DNA from 4 places in the Paenibacillus rhizoplanae genome. Region 2 is predicted to be linked to each of the others. Evidence: riboswitches for the same ligand, from Rfam matches in the RefSeq annotation. Region 2 holds a riboswitch; each other region holds the start of a gene.

Region 1 (5,151 bases), on a different contig from region 2:
TCTCGGTTACGTCTCCAGGCTTCACCCTCAATGAGATGGCGTTCTATGAGCAGGGGGCTCCTAAGGTTCCTCTGACCATAGCAAGCGTGACACCTGATTCGGGGGCAACAGCTAAAAGAGGAACGCCGGCCAATCTGTTCGATGAGCAGTCCGTCATACCGGAGAACTCTAATTTCATGAACAGTACGTATTTTGATGAGATCTATCATGCCCGTACGGCTTATGAGCATTACCATAATATAGTGCCTTATGAGAACACGCACCCGCCGCTTGGCAAGCTGCTGATCGGGGTAGGCATGGAGCTGTTCGGCGTCAATCCGTTCGGGTGGCGGGTCATCGGCACCTTGTTCGGGATTGCGATGCTGCCGCTGATTTATATCATGGCCCTGCGGTTGTTCCGTAAGACTACCTATGCAGCACTGGCAGCAGGATTGTTCGCCCTGGACTTCATGCATTTCACCCAGACGCGGATATCGACCATCGATGTGTACGGTGTATTCTTCATTATGCTTATGTTCTATTTCATGCAGCGGTATTACACGATGAATTTCTACCGGGTGCCGCTACGGACCACACTGGTTCCGCTGTTCTGGTCAGGACTGTTCTTCGGAATCGGGGTTGCCTCGAAATGGATTGTCGTCTACGGCGGGGCAGGCCTTGCCATTATGCTGGCACTGGTGCTGCTTGAACGCTATAGGGAATACAAGGCCGCCGGACGGCTGCTGGCTGAAGGCAAGCTAACCGGACAGGACCTCAAAGCCGCCTGCAGGACGGCAGATCAGTCCTTCTGGAAGAATACCGTGATCACCCTGGCCAGCTGTATAGGATTCTTCATTGTCATTCCGGGGATCGTATATAGTCTGTCCTTCATTCCCTCACTGTCTGCGTCGGCAGAGGGGTTCACCCTTAAGGGGCTGATTGATGCCCAGAAGAATATGTACAACTATCACAGCCAGCTTGTTGCTACCCATCCATTCGCCTCCTCCTGGTGGGAGTGGCCGTTCATGAAGCGTCCCGTATGGTTCTTCAGCGGCGGCGAAGGCTTGCCGGCAGGCAAGGCGAGCAGCATAGTAACGATGGGGAATCCGCTGATCTGGTGGACAGGAATCTTCGCGATGCTGGCCGCCGTATGGTTCACCGTGAAGCGCCGGGACAAGAACCTGTACATGATCTGGATCGGCTTCTTCTCACAATATGTTCCATGGATGCTTGTGCCGCGTGAGACGTTCCTGTACCATTACTTTGCAATGGTGCCGTTTATGATTCTATCCATTGTATACATCCTGAAGCTGCTTGACGGCAGGTTCCAGGGTGCCAGATATTTGCGGTACGCCTATGTTGCGGCCGCCGCCATCCTGTTTGTAATGTTCTATCCGGTATTATCCGGCATGCAGGTGAACAGCAGTTATATCATTCATGTCCTTCGCTGGTTCCCTTCCTGGGTATTCTAGGAGGGGAGCTTCAGAAGCCGGATATATGTTCAAAGCTGATATTGATGAAGCGCATCAAGGAAGCTGTGGCTTACAACAAATTTAGGAGGAACCCTTGTGAAGGCCAGATATAGTGTAATTGTCCCCATGTACAATGAGGAGGAAGTCATTCAGATAACCTACGAGCGGCTCAAAAAAGTAATGGATGGTTGCGGGGATTCCTATGAGCTTGTGTTCGTCAATGACGGCAGCCGGGACCGTACGGCTGAGATTATGCGCGGAATCAGTAATACGGATGAACATGTCAAGCTGATTGACTTCTCGCGTAACTTCGGCCACCAAGTGGCGATTACGGCGGGTATGGATTATGCTGAAGGTCAGGCTGTTGTGGTGATTGATGCGGATCTCCAGGACCCGCCTGAGGTCATCCTGGAGATGATCGCCAAGTGGAAGGAAGGCTATGAAGTAGTCTATGCCAAGCGGCTGAAGCGCCACGGAGAGACCTTCTTCAAGAAGGTGACGGCCAAAATCTTTTACCGTCTGCTAAGCAGCATGACCAGTGTAGAAATTCCTACGGATACCGGGGACTTCCGGCTGATCGACCGCAAGGTCTGCGATGTGCTGCGCGGCCTGAAGGAGAAGAACCGTTATGTGCGGGGGCTGGTGAGCTGGGTTGGCTTCCGGCAGACCATGGTGGAATATGTGCGGGAGGAACGCTTCGCCGGGGAGACGAAATATCCGCTCAAAAAAATGATCCGCTTCGCGCTCGACGGAATCACCTCCTTTTCGCACAAGCCGCTCAAAATCGCCTCCTATGTCGGCTTCTTCCTGTCCTTCTCCAGCTTCCTCTACCTGTTTCTGGTCTTATTCCAGAAGGTCTTCACCTCCTGGACCGTGCCGGGCTGGGCGTCCATTGTCGGGGTTAACCTGCTGTTTAACGGCATTGTGCTGATGCTGCTCGGTGTAATCGGGGAGTACATTGGACGGATCTATGATGAATCGAAGGACAGACCGCTCTATATCGTTAGCGAGACCAAAGGCTACCCGGATGCGGAGACCGAAGACACGCGGAAGGAAAGCGATTATGCAAGATAAGGCTTGGCGTGCAGGCATGATCCAGTTTCTGAAATTCAATGCAGTGGGCCTGCTTAACACGTTCATTGATTTCGCGGTATTTACCCTGCTGCATTCCCTGGGGATGCTTAACACCCCTGCACAGATAATTTCCTACAGCGCCGGGACGGCAAACAGCTTTTTCTGGAATAAAAAGGTGACCTTCAAGGGCCGGGACAGAGGCGGGAATGGCGGATTTGACCGGATGCAGCTGGTGAGATTTATTGTGCTGAATCTGCTGGTGCTGGGCATTTCGGTACTGCTGATTCATCTGCTGACTGATCGCCTGGGAATCCAGGTGCTGATGGCCAAGGTGCTGGTTACCTTCATTACAGTGATCATTAATTTCTTTGGAAGCCGGAAGTGGGTATTCTAGAGGTACAGTACATCTTCCTCGTGTCCTGCGGGGTTAGCACTTATTCTATATTGCGGAGGCGATTGTCATGCGGAAGTTATCCTATTTGATTATACTTGCCGGGGTTCTGATTATGCTCTACCCCAAAGGAAGCGAATGGTACGAGGACCGTCAGCAGCAGAAGCTGCTGGAAGAGGCTGAACAGGCCTATAGTGAAATCGTTCCTTCGGCTACGGCTCCTGCCAGTCAGGATCTGAGCAAGCCCTATGCGGAGGTCACCCAGCTGCTGGCGGAAGAGTCCGGTGCGGAAGAGCCGGTGCCCACTACAGCGCCCGAGATTGAAGTTGGAGGCAAGATCACCGCCATTATTGAAATCGACAAAATCGATCTGAAGCTGCCTGTACTGGAGGGCGCCACCAAAACTAATATGAAGCATGCCGCGGCGCATATGAAGGAGACTGCTCCGATTGGTGCGGTAGGCAACGCAGCGATTGCGGCACACCGGTCAAGAACGGCAGGACGGCTGTTCAACAGACTGGATGAGATCGGTAAAGGGGATACCATTACTGTTATTACAAGCGGCCAGGAATACAAGTATGTTGTATATGATGTATCTATTGTAGAGCCTACCGATATTTCGGTACTGAAGGGAAAGGATGATGATAAGATTCTGACCCTCATTACCTGCGATCCGCTTGTCAACCCGACCCACAGACTCATCATTCATGCGAAGTTAACCTGACTTGTCCAAGACAAGGCAATAAAAGTCGAAAAAACATAAAATTTTAGACTATTTTTGTGGAATCTAGCGATTTGGGTCTTGCTAATAGATAGAGATATGGTAAGATATAACTATGAAAGCTAATACACGATAAACGGCAAACCTATCGAAAGGTAGGGACGCAAAGCTACAGGGCCTTCCCTTCATGGATGGCAGCCAGCTACCGAATGAAGAGGCTTTTTTTGTTTGTTTTAATTCTGGATCTGTAATTATATGGTAGTAGATTGGACAGATAAAGCTTATACGATAACGGCAAACCTATCGAAAGGTAGGGACGCAAAGCTAAAGGGCCTTCCCGTAAGGATGGCAGCCAGCTACCGAAAGGGGTTTTATCCATGAAGAAGTTATATTTAATGTTGATTACACTTTTTGTGATTGTCACTTCCGTGCAGACAGGCACTGCTCAAGCAGCTAATGCAGATTCAAGCTGGTTAAATGTTGGACAACTTGGTCAAGGGGTTATCGGGGTTTCATATGATGTTCCTAAGGACAAGAAGATGAAGCTCATGATTACCAAAGACAATAACAGCTATACTTACAACTTATACACTTCCAAACCAACCGAGACGTTCCCGCTGCAACAAGGAAATGGCTCTTACAAGGTCTCCGTTCTTGAGAATACTACCGGCAACAAATACAAAGTACTATCTTCCGAGACTGTATCTCTCTCAATGAGCAATGTGAATGCCGTATATTTGAGCTCTGTACAGAATGTGAAATGGAGTTCTTCCGATAAATCCGTTCAAAAGGCAGCCCAGCTTACAAAGGGTCTGACCACAGATGCAGACAAAGTTAAGGCTATCTACAATTACATCGTAGCTAACGTGAAATATGACTACTCTCTGGCTAACAGCGTAAGCACAGATTATATTCCGAACAACGATAACACACTGGCTACCAACAAAGGTATCTGCTACGATTACGCATCCTTGTTCGCTACTATGCTCCGCAGTGAAGGCATTCCTACCAAATTGGTTATGGGGAATACAAGCTATGTAACTTCATACCATGCCTGGAACGAAGTGTTCATGAACGGCAAATGGGTAACGATTGATACTACAGTGGATGCAGGTCTGGGTAAGAACACCGCGTCAACAGAACTGGTCAAAGCAGCAAGCAAATATACTGCAGCGAAATTCTACTAAGAATAGCTGTGAACTATAGCATTTCCTGAGAATAACCCGCTTAATGTTTAAGCGGGTTATTTTTATTTATATAAAGGTTGCTTTTTAATAGAGGGATAGGTTATTATAAATAAGCGTTGTTGGAACGGCAAAGGAAATGAGAGATTACTTAAAAAAGTGATTTCAAAATAAAGCTTGCATTGTTCAAACGAACGTGATATATTATAAGAGTTGCTGGTGACGAAGTAATCGTCGCTGACAACGAGCTTGATCTTTGAAAACTGAACAACGAGTGAGTATCGGAAATCGCTTCGGCGAGATCCAAAATGAGAATGAAAATTCTCGTCA
Region 2 (5,151 bases):
TCCATTGAAGCCGCCCGTGCAGGCGAGCATGGCCGTGGCTTCGCTGTCGTTGCCCAGGAGGTGCGCAAACTGGCCGAGGAATCCACCGCTTCAACCAAAGAGGTGTTCGGGCTGGTACGCAGCATTGAAGCGGATATCAAGCAGGCCATTGATAACATCGCCATCAACGAAGAGGTAGTCCAGGTACAGAATGAGATGATAACGGAGACGGCCAATATCTTTGCTCAAATTGTACATAGCGTCCAATACATAACCGAGCAGATCTCCTCCTTCTCCGCAGAGAGTGATCTTATGCTGGAGAGCGCGCTCAAGATCTCCGGGGCGATCGAGAATATCTCAGCCATCACCCAGGAGACCGCCGCAGGGACCGAAGAGGTATCCGCAGCGATGAACGAACAGATTCACGCGCTGCAATCCGTAGCTGAGGAGACAGAGAAGATGACCTCCGCAGTCTTCAATCTGCAAAAAACGATTCATATTTTCAAATTTTAGCCTCGGCACAAAGAGACACGCCTGCGGAATTTTCTGCGGGAGGTGTCTCTTTTTTTGGGCAGAACAAAGAGTGTTATGTAATATTCACAAATTGTTGAAATTGTGCATAACACGAAGAATCCTGTTTTGCACTTCTTTACTATAAATGTTCTAGTACCATAGCTTAACTAGTAGCAGACTCTCCACCACGCCAATACTTAAGACCTATTAACAGATATTTCAATCCTGTATTTCTCATAAAATCATAACGTTTTGCAGCGAACCCGGGATGCAATGAGGCTTTGTGCTCACTTTCCAAAATTATAGCCCTTAATATTCATTTGCATTTTAAGACTTTAGTCTTCCAGAGACAACCATTTTCAAAAGTTTGAAAATCCAAATATCTAGCGATTTTTACTCCTGAATATTCGCTAAATTCCGAGCTTCTTCTCACAAGGGTTATTGACAAAAGAGGAGCAAGGAATATATTGTAAAGGAAAATTCTCCTTTGCTTAATTTATAACCGCATACCGGCAAAATTCACCGAAAGGGAATGACGCAAAGCCATGGATCTACAGTCTCATTTCTGAAGTGGGATCATGACAGCCAGGTTGCTGAAAAACTGTGAACGCCTTAGGTTTCGCGTTTGATTATGGTGATTCGTGCAACAGGCCTGTGCTCCTATTTTTGAGTACAGGTTTTCTATTGCTGACGTATACAAATAACAACTTGCGGGGTGGATGTTCTGAAGACAGTTGCAGATTATATGGCGGAAGCATTACGTAATCTAGGAGTGACACATTCTTTTGGAATCATTGGCAAGTCTATTTGCCCCATCGCTTTGAAAATGGTTGACTATGGCATTCAGTTTATTCCCGGCCGGCACGAATCCAGCTCCGGCTTCGCAGCCGGCGGTTATGCTCTGAAGACCGGCAGCCTCGGGGTAGCCTTCGGCACCTCCGGTCCGGGCGGAACGAACCTGCTCACCGCAGCAGCGCATGCCAAGGCCAATAATCTTCCCGTCCTCTTTATCACTGGCCACCAGTCCATCAAGGAGCTGGGCATTCCCCAATGTCAGGATTCCTCTTCCTATCTGGCTGATTTGGCGGATATGTTCCGGCCGGCCACCCTCTTCAGCAAGCTTGTTGAACGCGGCGATCACTTCAGCACGATTTTCAACCATGCCCTATCCATCGCCCTCGGTGACAAAAAAGGTCCGGTCCATCTCTGCATTCCGTTTGATGTGCAGACAGAGCGGCTCGCGGAATGCCGGATTGTTCTGCCGGAACGCGAAGGGCTGGTCAGCTACCAAAACTATGAACGGGTTATCTCGGCGATCAATGAATCCGCCCGACCTCTGATCATTGCCGGTAAAGGCGTCAACCGCTCGGGGGCCCATCAGGAACTGGTCCAGCTGGCCGAAACCTTCAACATTCCTGTAGTCACCTCTCCAGGCGGCAAAGGCGCCATAGCTTATGATCACCCGCTCTATCACGGTCCTGTCGGCGTTGGCGGCTCCTCGCACGGGGATGAATTACTGAACAATAGCGACCTGTTCATTGTTCTGGGCTCCCGTCTCAGCGATATGACCATCTGCAACCTCAAGCTGGAGAATCATCCCCAGCAGCTGATCCAGTTCGATGTAGATCCAACCTTTGTCGGCAAAATACTGTCCTCATCCACCATCGCTGTCGGCGGGGATTTGCGGGACAACCTGGCGCTGTATCTCCAGAAGCTGGACTCCTCTGAGGTTACCAAGCATGAAATCACAATCTCCAATGCTTACAATGACGAGCTGCCCGTGCTGGACGGGCTCTCTCTGGCTTCGGTATTGAGCACGATGAGCGATCTGATTCCGTACAACAGCAGCGTGTTTGTAGATGACGGCAGCCATGGCTTCAATGCTGTGAAATGGTTCAATGTGCGCAGGCCCGGCAGCTTCATATTCGATGCCTACTTTGCCTGCATGGGCAATTCAATTGGCATGGCGATCGGCGCCAAGACCGCCTCACCCGGGGAGACTGTCTTCTGTATTACCGGGGACGGCTGTTTTATGATGCTCGGAGCTGAAATAAACACCGCCGTTTGCCAGGACATTCCGGTGATTTTCATCGTGGTGAACAATATGCAGCTGGATATGGCGCTCAAGGGCATGGAGAAAACTACCGGCCGGATTGACGGTACGATCTTCGAGGTTCCGATGGATGCCGTGAAATTCGCCGAATCTCTGGGTGCAGCCGGCTTCCGATGTGAGACGCAGGAAGAGTTCGAAGCGGCAATCCGCGAAGCTGTAGCCCTTAACAAGGCAGCTGTCATTGAGCTGTTGACTGACCGAGATGAGATGCCTCCTACGGCCCACCGTACACTGGATCTAACGTAAGGAAGCCGTATCCCACACCTTTACTAACCTACTATCAGGAGGCCAAAGCGTGAACAAGAACATGAACAGCGGACTTGAACATTTCACTGATCTCTCTGGAGATTATGGGGCCAAGGCACTGGCTCCAATCAAAGAGCATTTTCCGGAATTAGCCGAATATATCATGGGCAATGCCTATGGCGATATTTTTCAACGGACCACGATTGGCTCTGACTGGAAAGAGATTGCGGTGATCTCGTCTCTGATTACGATGGGGCAATATGAGCAGTTAGGTGTTCATTATGTAATGGCGCTCCGTGTTGGCATGACCGTTGAGCAGATCAAGGGTGTGCTGCTGCATCTGGTTCCTTGTATCGGTGCCCCCCGGGTGATTTCGGCCTTTAATGTGCTGCTGGATACCCTGGAGGAGATCAGAGAAAAATCTTCATAATTCTACAATTTTCGACTTTCTGGTTGCGAATTTTAGACGGATCTGGTTATAATAGAGGTAAAATATCCCAAATTCAACTGCGGTTTGTCGAATAGAGTCGCAGGAACGATATTTTGGAGGTATTAAAACTTACACTTAGGGAGAGATCAACATGGGACAATTTATTTTGAAGACAGACACTGCGAAGAAAATAATCAATATTGAGCTGGAAGGAACCTTTTCTAACGAGGACGGACTCAAATCTATTCAGGCTTACCAGCAGACCATCAACCCGATTACCCCTGCTGAATATGCGCTGGATATCGACTGCCGCAAGCTGAATGTAACCGCTCCTGATGTTGTGCCGCTGCTTGAAGGCTGCTTCATCATGTTCAAGGCAGACGGCTTCCAGAAAGTAAGTCTTACCCTGGAGAATAACCCGATCCTCAAAATGCAGCTGGCACGCCTGGGCCGCAAAGCCGGACTTGAGAACCTGGAGATCACTTCAACCGTACAAGCTTAGTTAATCTTTTTTAAACCAAAATCATCTGCTTGAAACTCACGGCTTAGTACACCCAGTCCGCTTGACTGTTTATGATGCGAGTTTGCGGAATATATTCGAGGAAGTATAGCCAACAAAACTTTTGGGGGGTCTACACTATGGCTGGGATTCGTATTAAGGACATTGATATCTACCATCCAGGCAAAAGAATCGGCAATGACTTTTTCATTCAGCATTTTGACGACAAAGGTATTGATATCCGTGGACTGCTGGCTACTCTGGGCCGTGAGAACCGCTACAGCATCGACAGCCCGAATGAGAACTCCCTGACAATGGCTTTTGAAGCCGCAAGCAATGTTCTGGAGAAGACCGGTCTAACCGGCCCTGATATTGACCTGATCGCTTATGCAAGCCAGACCCCTGAATATATATTTCCAACGAACTCCTTGATGATTCACCGCCTGATTAACGGCGCTTCGCATACCATCTGTATTGATAGCAATGCCAACTGTGCCGGAATGACCGCTTCGGTTGAACAGGTCAGCCGCCAGATGATGGCGAACCCGAGAATCCGCCGCGCCCTGGTCATCGGCTCCGATTACGTAGCGCCGCATGCGGACAAGAATGATCCGGTGTATTATGCGAACTTCGGTGATGCCGCTGCCGCGCTCATCCTGGAACGCGATGAGCATTCGGTCGGCTTCATAGACTCTATCTATCAGACAGACACCTGTGTGTATGGCAACTCCCTTTTCCCGGCAGAAGGCCTGGCTCAGCTCGGACGCGCCGGTGTTGCCGCAGGAGAGTTCAATGTGAAGTTCATACCGTTCGATGATTCCATCTGTGTGGATGCCGCCTCCGAATCGATCAACACCCTGCTAAGCAACAACGGGATTGCCCCCGAGTCGGTCAAGGCTGCCTGCTTCTCACAGTTGTCTCTTCCGAACATCAAGGCGGTCTCCGGCAAAATAGGCATTGACCCTGAGGTCGCAGTCTACATAGGCGACGAGTTCGGTTATACCTCGACCAGCAGCCCGTTCATTGCCCTTCACAGAGCCGTCACTACAAGGCAGCTTGAACGTGGAGACAAGGTCCTGTTCTGGACCGTAGGTGCCGGATGGCAGAATGTCGCATTTGTAATGGAGTACTAATCTTACCGTTTATCGTGTGAAATATATAATTTCTTATATTTTCAATTAAAAAAACGGCCCGCTGCAGAGTTTCTGCCAGCGGGCCGTTTCTGTTCTATACCACTACTCTGCTCTAACGTCTGCCTCGCGCTTACCCTCATGCTTCTCCCAGCCCATCGTGCGCGACACAGCATCCTGCCAGGCGCCGTATCTGCGTTCCCGCTCCTCCGGCTCCATCTGCGGCGAGAAGACCTTCTCG
Region 3 (5,151 bases), on a different contig from region 2:
ATGTGAAGAAAAATTGCTCCAGATTGGCTGCCAGCTGGTATAATTGGGATATTCGGCGGGAAATCTTCCTATATATAAGGATAGTTGTGCTCTGAGGCGGTCTACCGCTGGAGAGGGGCAGGAATGCCGGGAAGGAGCGTATGCATAATAGATGGGAAGCCTTCTAATTGCATGGCTTTGTATGCTTTGTTTGTTTCTTGCGTTCAGGGATCAGGTAAGCCGGAGAATCCTGTACCCGGTAGCTGTAGTGGTTATATGCGGCACGTTGGGGTATTGGACGTTATTAATGTAGCCGCATCCGGGCGATCATTTGATGTAGAAGTCTGCCGCTTGCGGCAGGCTTCTTTTGTTAGCGCTGCTTCATCTTCTCCATACCCAGATATCTGCGCATATGCAGAGTGGCCTGGGCGGCAATCACATCATCCAGCAGCAGCATCCGCTCGTGATAACCCCTACAGATGAATTTGGCTTCAACGCCTGCCTCCAGCCGCTGCTGTTCATAGACCTTCAGACCACGGGCGCGCATCCCGGCACGGACCTCCCGCAGATCGGCAGAAGCGGCATGGACGGCCGTCTGGATCACCTCCAGATAAGGCGCAGGCGTGCGCAGCTCTGAGGATATAGCAGAAGCATCGCGCTCGAAGGCGGATAGAATAAGCGGCAGCAAAATATAGGATTTGACCAGCAGGTTGTCCTGGCTCTCTGCTCTTTGCATCCTTCTCAACCCCTCGAAGAGAACGTATATTCGCATTGTAACTCATCCTTCAAAAAATAATCAATGGGTTTTATAAACTAATCCTAATAATGTGACATTTTTCACAATAAAATAGAATGAATTATTTTATATTAAAATTGAAATATTAAAGATAGAGGATTAAAAAATTTCAGCTCAAAGGAGAATGGCAATGAGTCATGAAGGAAGTCTCCGCCGTGGTTTAGTATTCGGGATCATTCTAAGTGTTCCGCTCTGGGTATCGATGATTGGCTGGGTTCAGCTGTTCGGGTCTGCCTAGGCGACATTTTTATTCAAAATATATGAATTCTATTTGCAGGTGTCGTCCCTATGGGCGGCACTTTTTTTATGAGCTGAGATGCTCATAAATAGGTAAAATTGCATTGAACAGGAGCAGATGATGAGTAGAGGTGGGCTGAGGGCGATAAAATAGGACGAATGTATCAAATTTTAATGATATAAATTGATAGTATTATAGAAAAGAGAGACAAACGGCTACAGCCAATCCTCTGATTTCTCGACTTTTTTCGTCACTAGATAAAAAAGGGACTGTCCCTTAACCCTTACGGTACAAGGGATCAATGAGGAACCATCGTAAAAAATAATTTCAAAAAATATACTGGGAGTGGATTGACAATAGGGTGTGAGAGCGGATAAACTGAAATTAGTACAAAAGTAACAAATGTCATAGACTCAACAATGAATTTACATAAGCAAATTATAATTTCATATCGAAATCATGTACAAACGCAAACCGTATCGAAAGAACGGGACGCAAAGTCAGGAATCTACTGTCTCAAAAGTTGAGGCTAGGGTCGTCCGGCCGCCGTGAAGCTAACCCTTCTTGGCGGTCTTTTTTGTTGTTATAGTCTCGTGACAGATTCATAGAATAGTAACTAGGAGGTGTGGACTATTGAAGAAAAGAGTGCGTAAAACAGCCGCCATCATTATGGCGGGCCTATTGACCTTATCCAGTGCCTTTACGTGGGGGACGGATGTTAGAGCAGCTTCAGGGGTACCGTATACGCCAACACCGGTTTTGGGTGTCGCAGGGAATTTTAATGCTTTTATCCTCGGGGATTTTAAACAAGCCAATGATCAGATTGAGGGCCGCCTGGCAGCGGCAGGGGACATTACCCTCTCCGGAGGTTACGGAGTAGCCAGAGCATACAGGGATGTTGCTCCGACGGATGTACTTGTGGCCGGTAAGAATTTTGTACATTCAGGTAGTGGAGAGATCTATGGGAATGTGGTATTTGGGGATAGCTTTACAGCCAATGAGCCTGGTGTCAACATCAAGGGCGGGAAGAAAAATGCCAGCCCGATTGATTTTGCAGCCGAGCAGCGGATGCTGATCTCCCGATCCACAGAGTATGGGGCTTTGGCCGACACGAATGAGATTGGCGATAATCATTATGGACAGCTCAAGATAAGTGCACCGGATCGTTTCAATGTAGTTCATTTGGATGCTTCGACACTGGCGAAGACCAACTATATCGAATTCAACATTGCCCAGAACGCTACGCTGATTATTAATATAAGCGGGTCTACAGTCAATGTGCCGAGCTTTTCAATGAGTAACGGCAGAGCCAGTCAAGTATTGTTCAACTTTTACGAAGCCTCTGAGGTGAATATCGAATATACCTCATTCTTCGGGACGATCCTCGCACCTAGAGCGGATGTTCATTATGCCGGAGCAGAGCTGTACGGAACCCTGATTGCAAAATCTTTTAGCGGCGGGGTAGAGATGCACCTGGGATTGTACGAAGGAGAGGGGCCGCCGCCGAGTCCGACGCCGACCGCAACGCCGACACCTAGTCCATCACCGACACCAACGGCTACACCAACGCCAACCGTGAAGCCAACGCCAACGGTAACACCAACACCTACAGTGAAGCCAACGCCGACGGTGACACCAACACCAACCGTGAAGCCAACACCGACGGTAAAGCCTACACCTACAGTGAAACCTACACCAACAGTAAAACCTAGCCCGACACCTGTGTGCACTCCAACTCCAAAGCCAACACCAACAGTCAAGCCGACGCCAACACCGACCGTGAAGCCGACACCGACACCGACTGTGAAGCCGACGCCAACACCAACCGTGAAGCCGACGCCGACGCCGACCGTGAAGCCGACGCCAACACCAACCGTGAAGCCGACGCCGACCGTGAAGCCAACACCAACGCCGACCGTGAAGCCGACGCCGACGCCGACCGTGAAGCCGACGCCAACACCAACCGTGAAGCCGACACCAACGCCAACTGTGAAGCCGACGCCAACACCGACCGTGAAGCCGACACCAACGCCAACTGTGAAGCCGACGCCAACGCCAACTGTGAAGCCGACACCAACGCCAACCGTGAAGCCGACGCCGACGCCGACCGTGAAGCCAACACCAACGCCGACCGTGAAGCCGACGCCGACACCGACCGTGAAGCCGACGCCAACACCAACCGTGAAGCCGACGCCAACACCAACGGCAGTACCGACACCGACGCCGACAGCAGTGCCAACACCAACGCCAACAGCGGTACCGACACCAACGCCAACAGCGGTACCGACACCAACGCCGACAGCAGAACCGACACCAACGCCAACGGCGGTACCGACACCAACGCCGACACCAACACCAACGGCAGAGCCGACGCCAACGCCGACGGCGGTACCGACACCAACACCAACGGCAGAGCCGACGCCAACGCCGACGGTAGAACCAACGCCGACACCAACAGCAGTGCCAACACCAACGCCAACAGCAGTACCGACACCAACACCAACGGCAGAGCCGACACCAACACCAACGGCAGAGCCGACGCCAACGCCGACGGTAGAACCAACGCCGACACCAACAGCAGTACCGACACCAACACCAACGGCAGAGCCGACACCAACACCAACGGCAGAGCCGACACCAACGCCAACGGCAGTACCGACACCAACGCCGACGGTAGAACCAACGCCGACACCGACACCAGAGTCAACACCGACGCCAACGGTAGAGCCGACACCAACGCCGGCACCGACACCAACACCGACGGTAGAACCAACACCGACACCAACACCGACGGTAGAACCGACACCAACACCGACGGTAGAACCGACACCGACACCAACACCTACGGTAGAACCAACACCAACGCCGACACCGACACCAACGCCGACGCCGACACCAACGCCGACGCCGACACCAACGCCGACACCAACGCCGACGCCGACACCAACGCCGACACCAACGCCGACACCAACGCCGACACCAACGCCGACGCCGACACCAACGCCTACGCCGACACCAACGCCGACGCCGACACCAACGCCGACACCAACGCCGACGCCGACACCAACGCCGACGCCGACACCAACGCCGACGCCGCCGCCGACACCAACGCCAACACCAGATCCAACACCAGTAACAACGCCAGCGCCAATATCGCCGCCGTTCAGTTTCCCTCCAGTGCCTACGCCGACTCCGATTATCGGATTTATCGTGAGCAATGATGTGGCTGTGAATGATGATCCGCTGCCGCTTGGACCTGTAGCAACTCCAATAGCTACAACAGTACCGGCACCAACGCCGACACCGGCTGTTGCGGTTGCGCCAATAGCAGCAACACCGGAGTCAACGCCGTCAGCGGAACCGGCACCCGATGTAGTCATTATTGATGATGAAGTTCCTCTAGGCGGTGTGCCTGTGGAAGGGACTCTGCCGAAGACGGGCGAATCTAGTCCTGCACCTTATTATTTTGCCGGTTTGGCACTAGCGGGTCTGGGCTTGATTCTTAGAAGAACAACCAGAAACAGCAAACGTAAGTAAGTGAATCATCCTAGCTGAGTTTTATACAAACAAACGGTGATCCTGTAATTTGACAAGGGCTGCTTTCGGAGAAGACGTTCTCCTGGAAGCAGCTCTTTCTTTTGATTAGAAAATTATGATTTACGTCCGATGTGGATAAGTTGTGCATATAGTTGGGGATAAGTGTCTTGGAGCATCCGCAGGATGACTATATTCTGGATCAGGAATAGGAATGACTTCGCTGATTTCACTGAACACATGGACAGCGCGTGGTCATCTGGGCTGATTATGGTCGATAAACCGACTACATTCGGTGCGGCAGAGGCGTGTGGGTCGGATATGGTGGAAAAACCGACTACAATGGCGATGCCGCAAGCATTTTGTTCCTTTTGATACTCCCACTCTTAAACAGCGGAGCGGGCGGAATGATTGTGGAGAAGCGGAGCGGTCGCCTTTGTATCCGGATTTTCACCGATTAGGGGAATAAAAAAATCTGGATACAAGAGCGATTGGAACAACGTTCCGTTTGCGGAGCGTGCTTCTAAGCGTCGCCGTAATTCATACTCCATTACAAAATACACTAAAAAACAGGGCGTCTCGGCTGTATTTTTAGTTGGCCGTA
Region 4 (5,151 bases), on a different contig from region 2:
CTCATGCTTCAGATCCAGCTTCTCGCCATATTTCAGACCGAATTCCGCCGCCTCCTCCGGATGCTTGACCGCATAATCCCAGCCCTGCATAGAGGCCTGCACGAAGCTTGCGACCATCTCCGGGTCCTTCTTGATGACAGACTCCGTAGTGAACAAAGTATCGGCATAGAAATTGATGCCATAGTCGTTCGGGTCGATAATATTCACTTCCTTGCCCTGCTCCTCTACAGCCAGCACTTCATTAATAACATATCCGGGCCAGGCCTTAACCTGACCGGTTAACAGCGGACTCAGATCATATTTGACCGGCATTTCTTCGATTCGCGAAGGGTCGATGCCCGCGCTTTTCTCCATGGCCCGGAAGGTCAGCTCTTCGTTGCCGCCCAGCTTTATGCCCACCTTTTGCCCGGCCAGATCCTCCATCGTCTTAATCCCGGACTCTTTGAGCGTGAACATGACGAACGGGGTTTTGCGGTAGATTGCGGACAACGCTTTGACCGGGACGCCTTTCTCTCTGGCGATAACGACCTGGTCGGCACCGGTAACTCCGAACTCCTCACTGCCGGAAGCTACCATCTGCACAGCCGGGAAATCCGAACCCCCCGGACGGATCTCAACATCCAGCCCCGCTTCTTTATAGAAGCCTTTTTCCACTGCGGTATAAAAGCCGGCAAACTGCGCCTGGTGAATCCACTTCAGCCGGAGCACCACCTTTTTCAGCTCGCCTGAGCCTTCCGCTCCCTGGCCTTCGGCCTTCCCGGCTTCCGTATGGTTACCGCAGGCAGTCAGGAGCAGCATTAGCGAGGTTAACAGCATCAGCGCTTTCGTTCTGGACTTGTTCCACATGGTTATTCCCCCGTTTATGAATGATTTAGTATTGCTCCAGCGCACGCAGCACCGCTTGTGAATCACTTACACTGCCGAACACCCCGCCCTGCATTTGAACCATACTCAGCGCCGCCAGGTGATTCGCTTCATCCGTTGCTCCCGTGCAATCCGCAAGGATCAGACACTCGTACCCGCGGTCATTGGCCTCCCGCATCGTGGTGTGTACACAGACATCGGTAGTAATACCGGTCAGAATCAGATGGGTAATTCCTTTATTCTTCAGGATCAGGTCCAGGTCCGTTGCATAAAAGCTGCCTTTGCCCGGCTTGTCTATAATGTACTCTCCGCGGGCAGGCGCCAGCTCCTCAATGATCTGCCAGCCGCGCTCCCCCCGCACGAGGATTCGTCCCGCCGGTCCTTCGGAGCCGATCTCGGCCCCGATCTGGCGGCTGCGCCACCTTTTGTTCGCCGGCAGATCCGACAGATCCGGCTTATGCCCCTCGCGGGTATGGATCACGGTGAACCCTTCGATGTCCCGGATACGTGCCAGCAGCCGCTGAATGGGCTGAATCGCTCTTGCCGTTAATGAGAGGTCATAACCCATTCTCTCGACGTAACCGCCCTTGCCGCAAAAATCCGTCTGCATGTCGATAATCATCAGCGCTGTCTTCGCCGGGTCAACTGCCCCGTCATAAGGCCAGATGTAAGGTGTTGCTGCAATCTGCATGATTTATGCTCCTCTCCTGATGTCGCTATCTCCATTAATGTTATTTTAGTTAACATTAATTCGCGTTTCCTTGGTATGAGTTAGATTATATTACAATGAATTTGGGATGTCTTCGGTTTTATTACGAAATAATATACTGAATGTTTGTGTTTATTTACATATCTAACATATACATTACACAAAAACACAAAGCTTGGTCGTCGCTGCCGTAAACATTTGGCCGTCCGCTGCTTTTTTCTTTTTCCACCTGCCGGGCGCAGAGGACAGTTCCCCCTTTTCTTGTTCTCATGGCTTCCATAAGATGTAAGCGCTGGGAAACCAGTTTTTTTGTCGAAATAGAGCTGCATATTTCGAGTTTTTTGATAAATAGGCATAATATAGTTGAAAAATAGCTCTTTAAGTACTAGAATTAAGCTTGTTTGCAGAAGTTAATGCCACGCAAGAACTATTTATGACTCTTTTTGTCGATTACAGTCGACTACAAATAACCACCTCTACAGGATGTATATCATTGATCTATTTCTAAAGGCAAACTTCCCGAAAGGGCAGGACGCAAAGCCATGGGCCTAAGAACGCCAAATCCCGCGTTTAAGGTCGCCAGGCTGCCAATAGAGACCACTTAAGCCGGCTGTTCACGGGAAGTCCTCCCGGGCTTGATGATGTTCTTTTTCTGTACGAATTGCCATTGATCATACGAAAAAGTGAGGTTACAACCATGCCGCAGCATTATATCGAACCAAGCCGATATGAATTCGTAGAGTCCCTGATGCTCGAACGTAAAGGGCTCCTGGATTCATTCTCTGTGGAGGGCCGAGCTTCTGACGGGACACATGGAGATAAGAATGGAATTATCCTCGTGCAGGACAACCAGATATTCATTACGCCTCCGCTGCCCGGAGGCGCTCCCGCCCGGATTTCTGCGATCCACCCTGTTGTCCTGAAGATCAACTGGAAGACCGTTACAGAACCAACCGAGGTGACGAAGGCGGATTATATCACCTGGGAGATCTGCGAGAAGCCGCAATACGAAATTACCGTATCGCCTGACAAGCTCAAGGTCCACTTCACTCTATACCGTGCAGAGAAGTACGCCTGGAATCTGGTCAACTGTCCCGCTGCTTTCGAGGCGGTCGTCCGTGCCCAGCCCAACCCGGCGATGCTGCTGTCCACGCTCACTATAGAACAGATTATCGCCTCACTGGACAACCGTTTTATTCTGCGCAACCTGAACATTCCCGCCCTGTACGCGGAGCTGGAGAACCCTACATATCTTCCCGTATGCATCGCTGAAGGAAGAGCCCCGCTGCCCGGCAAGGAAGCACGGCTGGAATTCCTGCTGCCTGAGCATACACTAGAGGGGAACCGGATGTTTCAGGGACAGGGAGCCCCGGGTCAGAAGCCTGCGGAACCCTTGGAGTATCTCCGTTTCCCGGGAGCCCCCTTTACCTTCGCAGGCGAAGTCTTCGCCCGCAAACTGCCGCCGGAAGAGGGCATTCCCGGCTTCGACACAGACGGCAGAGTCCTGCCCCCTCCCCCTCCGCAGGATGTCTACTTCGCTGCCGGTAACCATGCCAAGCTCCTCCCCTGTGGTAATATCGTGGCCCGGCATACCGGCAGACCCCGCATCTGCGGAGGAAACGGCAGCGTCCGGATATGTGATTTCCCTCCGGTCCGTCTGCTGACCAGGGAGACGGCGGATACTGCGGGCGATGTTATGTTTGCAGGCGACGTCATTGTACCGGGAGATCTGGAAGGACCTGTACGTATCGAAGCCCTGGGTAATGTGTACGTCTATGGAGATATACGCCAATCCACAATTATAGCTACCGGCAGTATTTATGTTAGCGGCCAGGTCACCGGCAGCGGCCTGTACGCCGGACACGCGGGGGTACAGCAGCATCGTCTGCACAGCCTCGCAAGCCTGCTGCGGACTGAGGCGGACGGACTGCGTGAGGCAGCGCGCCAGCTGGCCAAGAACGTGGAATCTCGCCAGCAATCCGTGAAATACGGCCTGGTGGTCATGCTGCTGCTGGAGGGTAAATACAGCCACCTCGAAAGCCTGATCCGCGATCTCCAGGCTGCGCTGAGCCGTATGAACGGGGCGTTCGGCTCCGGCACGGACCAGCTCTGGCAGATGCTTGAGGTATTCGCCCATCCGGGACAATTCACCGGGTACATCACAGACAGTGTCCTAAGCCTCTTCTCCAGGCTGCTCCTCAAGCTGGGCGAGGAGATTGAGCTGCTCCAGGAGGAGCATGCGGTGATTAATCTTGCCCGGTCGCAGGAGAGCCGCCTGGAGTCTGGCGGCAAGCTGCTTGTGCGTGATTCCTGCTAAGACTACTACTATATAAGGAGAAGTGAGAGCGTGCGATATAACCGTCTGGGCAATAGCGGCCTGCAGGTATCTGCTCTGGGTCTTGGAACCAATTCATTCGGCAAACGCGCAGATCAGGAGACCTCGGTCCGCATTCTGCACACCGCTATGGATCAGGGCATCAATTTCATCGATACCGCCAATATCTATGCCGGCTCTGAATCGGAGCGGATCATCGGCCTTGCGCTTGAAGGCAGACGCCAGAGCGCAGTGCTGGCGACCAAAGCCGGATTGCCGAAGCATGAGGGACCCGGCGGCAGCGGCTCTTCGCGCCATCATCTGATGCAGGAGCTGGAGGGCAGCCTGCGCCGCCTGAAGACAGACTATGTGGATCTGTATCAGATCCACACCTTCGACCCCTACACACCGCTGGAGGAAACACTGCGCACGCTGGATGATCTGATCTCCGCAGGCAAGGTGCGGTATATCGGAGCCTCCAATTATGCCGCCTGGGAGCTGATGAAAGCGCTCGGGATCAGTGAAGCCCGTAACTGGGCGAAATACATCTCCATCCAGTGCAGCTATTCGCTGGCTGACCGCACGCCCGAAGCCGAGCTGCTTCCGCTCTGCCTGGATCAGGGCCTGGGCATCATCCCGTACTTCCCTCTGGCGGGCGGCATCCTTACCGGCAAATATGCCGGAAGCAGCAGCGCCCCTGCCGGCTCCAGAGCAGAGACTGATCCGAACTTCCGCCGCTTCCTTACCCCGGAGCGCATCTCGCTCGGGGAGCAGGTTCAGGCCATTGCGGAGGGGCAGGGCACCTCACCTGCGGCTCTATCCCTGGCCTGGCTGATGAACCGGCCCGCCGTCTCCACGGTGATTGTCGGCGCGACTACAGTAGAGCAGGTAGAGCATAATCTGCAGAGTCTCTCTGCTTCGCCGGATGCGGGGATACTTGAGCAGCTCGACCAGGCCAGCGCCGCCTTCCGCACCGGCGAGCCGTTTGCGGTCTACCGGCTGCCGTAAGCGCTGACGTTCATATCCATATACAAACAAAGCGAGCCTCCGTATACGGAGACTCGCTTTTGTGTATTTTGGCTAATGATGAATTTGTATTATACCGCAGCGATGAACCGTTCCATGTCTTCCTGTACGGTAGTAATGCCGCCGATGCCGAAGGTATCTACCAGTACCTTGGCTACATTAGGCGACAGGAAGGCCGGAAGTGTAGGGCCCAGGTGAATGTTCTTCACGCCCAGATGCAGCAGCGCCAGCAGTACAA

The links. Region 2 has a riboswitch for cyclic di-GMP ahead of ACFSX3_RS09755 (thiamine pyrophosphate-binding protein). Riboswitches for the same ligand answer to the same signal wherever they lie in the genome.
Region 1: linked by a shared signal. The riboswitch ahead of ACFSX3_RS16485 (transglutaminase-like domain-containing protein) and the one ahead of ACFSX3_RS09755 (thiamine pyrophosphate-binding protein) in region 2 are both predicted to bind cyclic di-GMP.
Region 3: linked by a shared signal. The riboswitch ahead of ACFSX3_RS31975 (choice-of-anchor A family protein) and the one ahead of ACFSX3_RS09755 (thiamine pyrophosphate-binding protein) in region 2 are both predicted to bind cyclic di-GMP.
Region 4: linked by a shared signal. The riboswitch ahead of ACFSX3_RS09605 (flagellar assembly protein A) and the one ahead of ACFSX3_RS09755 (thiamine pyrophosphate-binding protein) in region 2 are both predicted to bind cyclic di-GMP.

What each region holds. Positions count from the first base shown of each region.
Region 1 covers NZ_JBHUKY010000027.1:24-5,174, reverse strand. Annotated here, with positions in the region: gene ACFSX3_RS16505 (glycosyltransferase family 39 protein) at 1-1,451, shown strand, start outside; gene ACFSX3_RS16500 (glycosyltransferase family 2 protein) at 1,548-2,525, shown strand; gene ACFSX3_RS16495 (GtrA family protein) at 2,515-2,919, shown strand; gene ACFSX3_RS16490 (class D sortase) at 2,987-3,640, shown strand; cyclic di-GMP riboswitch class I at 3,766-3,847, shown strand; cyclic di-GMP riboswitch class I at 3,921-4,001, shown strand; gene ACFSX3_RS16485 (transglutaminase-like domain-containing protein) at 4,015-4,824, shown strand.
Region 2 covers NZ_JBHUKY010000020.1:8,993-14,143, reverse strand. Annotated here, with positions in the region: gene ACFSX3_RS09760 (methyl-accepting chemotaxis protein) at 1-492, shown strand, start outside; cyclic di-GMP riboswitch class I at 994-1,090, shown strand; gene ACFSX3_RS09755 (thiamine pyrophosphate-binding protein) at 1,238-2,851, shown strand; gene ACFSX3_RS09750 (carboxymuconolactone decarboxylase family protein) at 2,901-3,281, shown strand; gene ACFSX3_RS09745 (hypothetical protein) at 3,433-3,783, shown strand; gene ACFSX3_RS09740 (3-oxoacyl-[acyl-carrier-protein] synthase III C-terminal domain-containing protein) at 3,921-4,913, shown strand; gene glpK (glycerol kinase GlpK) at 5,016-5,151, opposite strand, start outside.
Region 3 covers NZ_JBHUKY010000104.1:3,178-8,328, forward strand. Annotated here, with positions in the region: gene ACFSX3_RS31970 (hypothetical protein) at 350-715, opposite strand; cyclic di-GMP riboswitch class I at 1,472-1,564, shown strand; gene ACFSX3_RS31975 (choice-of-anchor A family protein) at 1,647-4,550, shown strand.
Region 4 covers NZ_JBHUKY010000019.1:411,180-416,330, reverse strand. Annotated here, with positions in the region: gene ACFSX3_RS09615 (ABC transporter substrate-binding protein) at 1-846, opposite strand, end outside; gene biuH (biuret amidohydrolase) at 872-1,555, opposite strand; cyclic di-GMP riboswitch class I at 2,073-2,165, shown strand; gene ACFSX3_RS09605 (flagellar assembly protein A) at 2,271-3,890, shown strand; gene ACFSX3_RS09600 (aldo/keto reductase) at 3,921-4,895, shown strand; gene hcp (hydroxylamine reductase) at 4,985-5,151, opposite strand, start outside.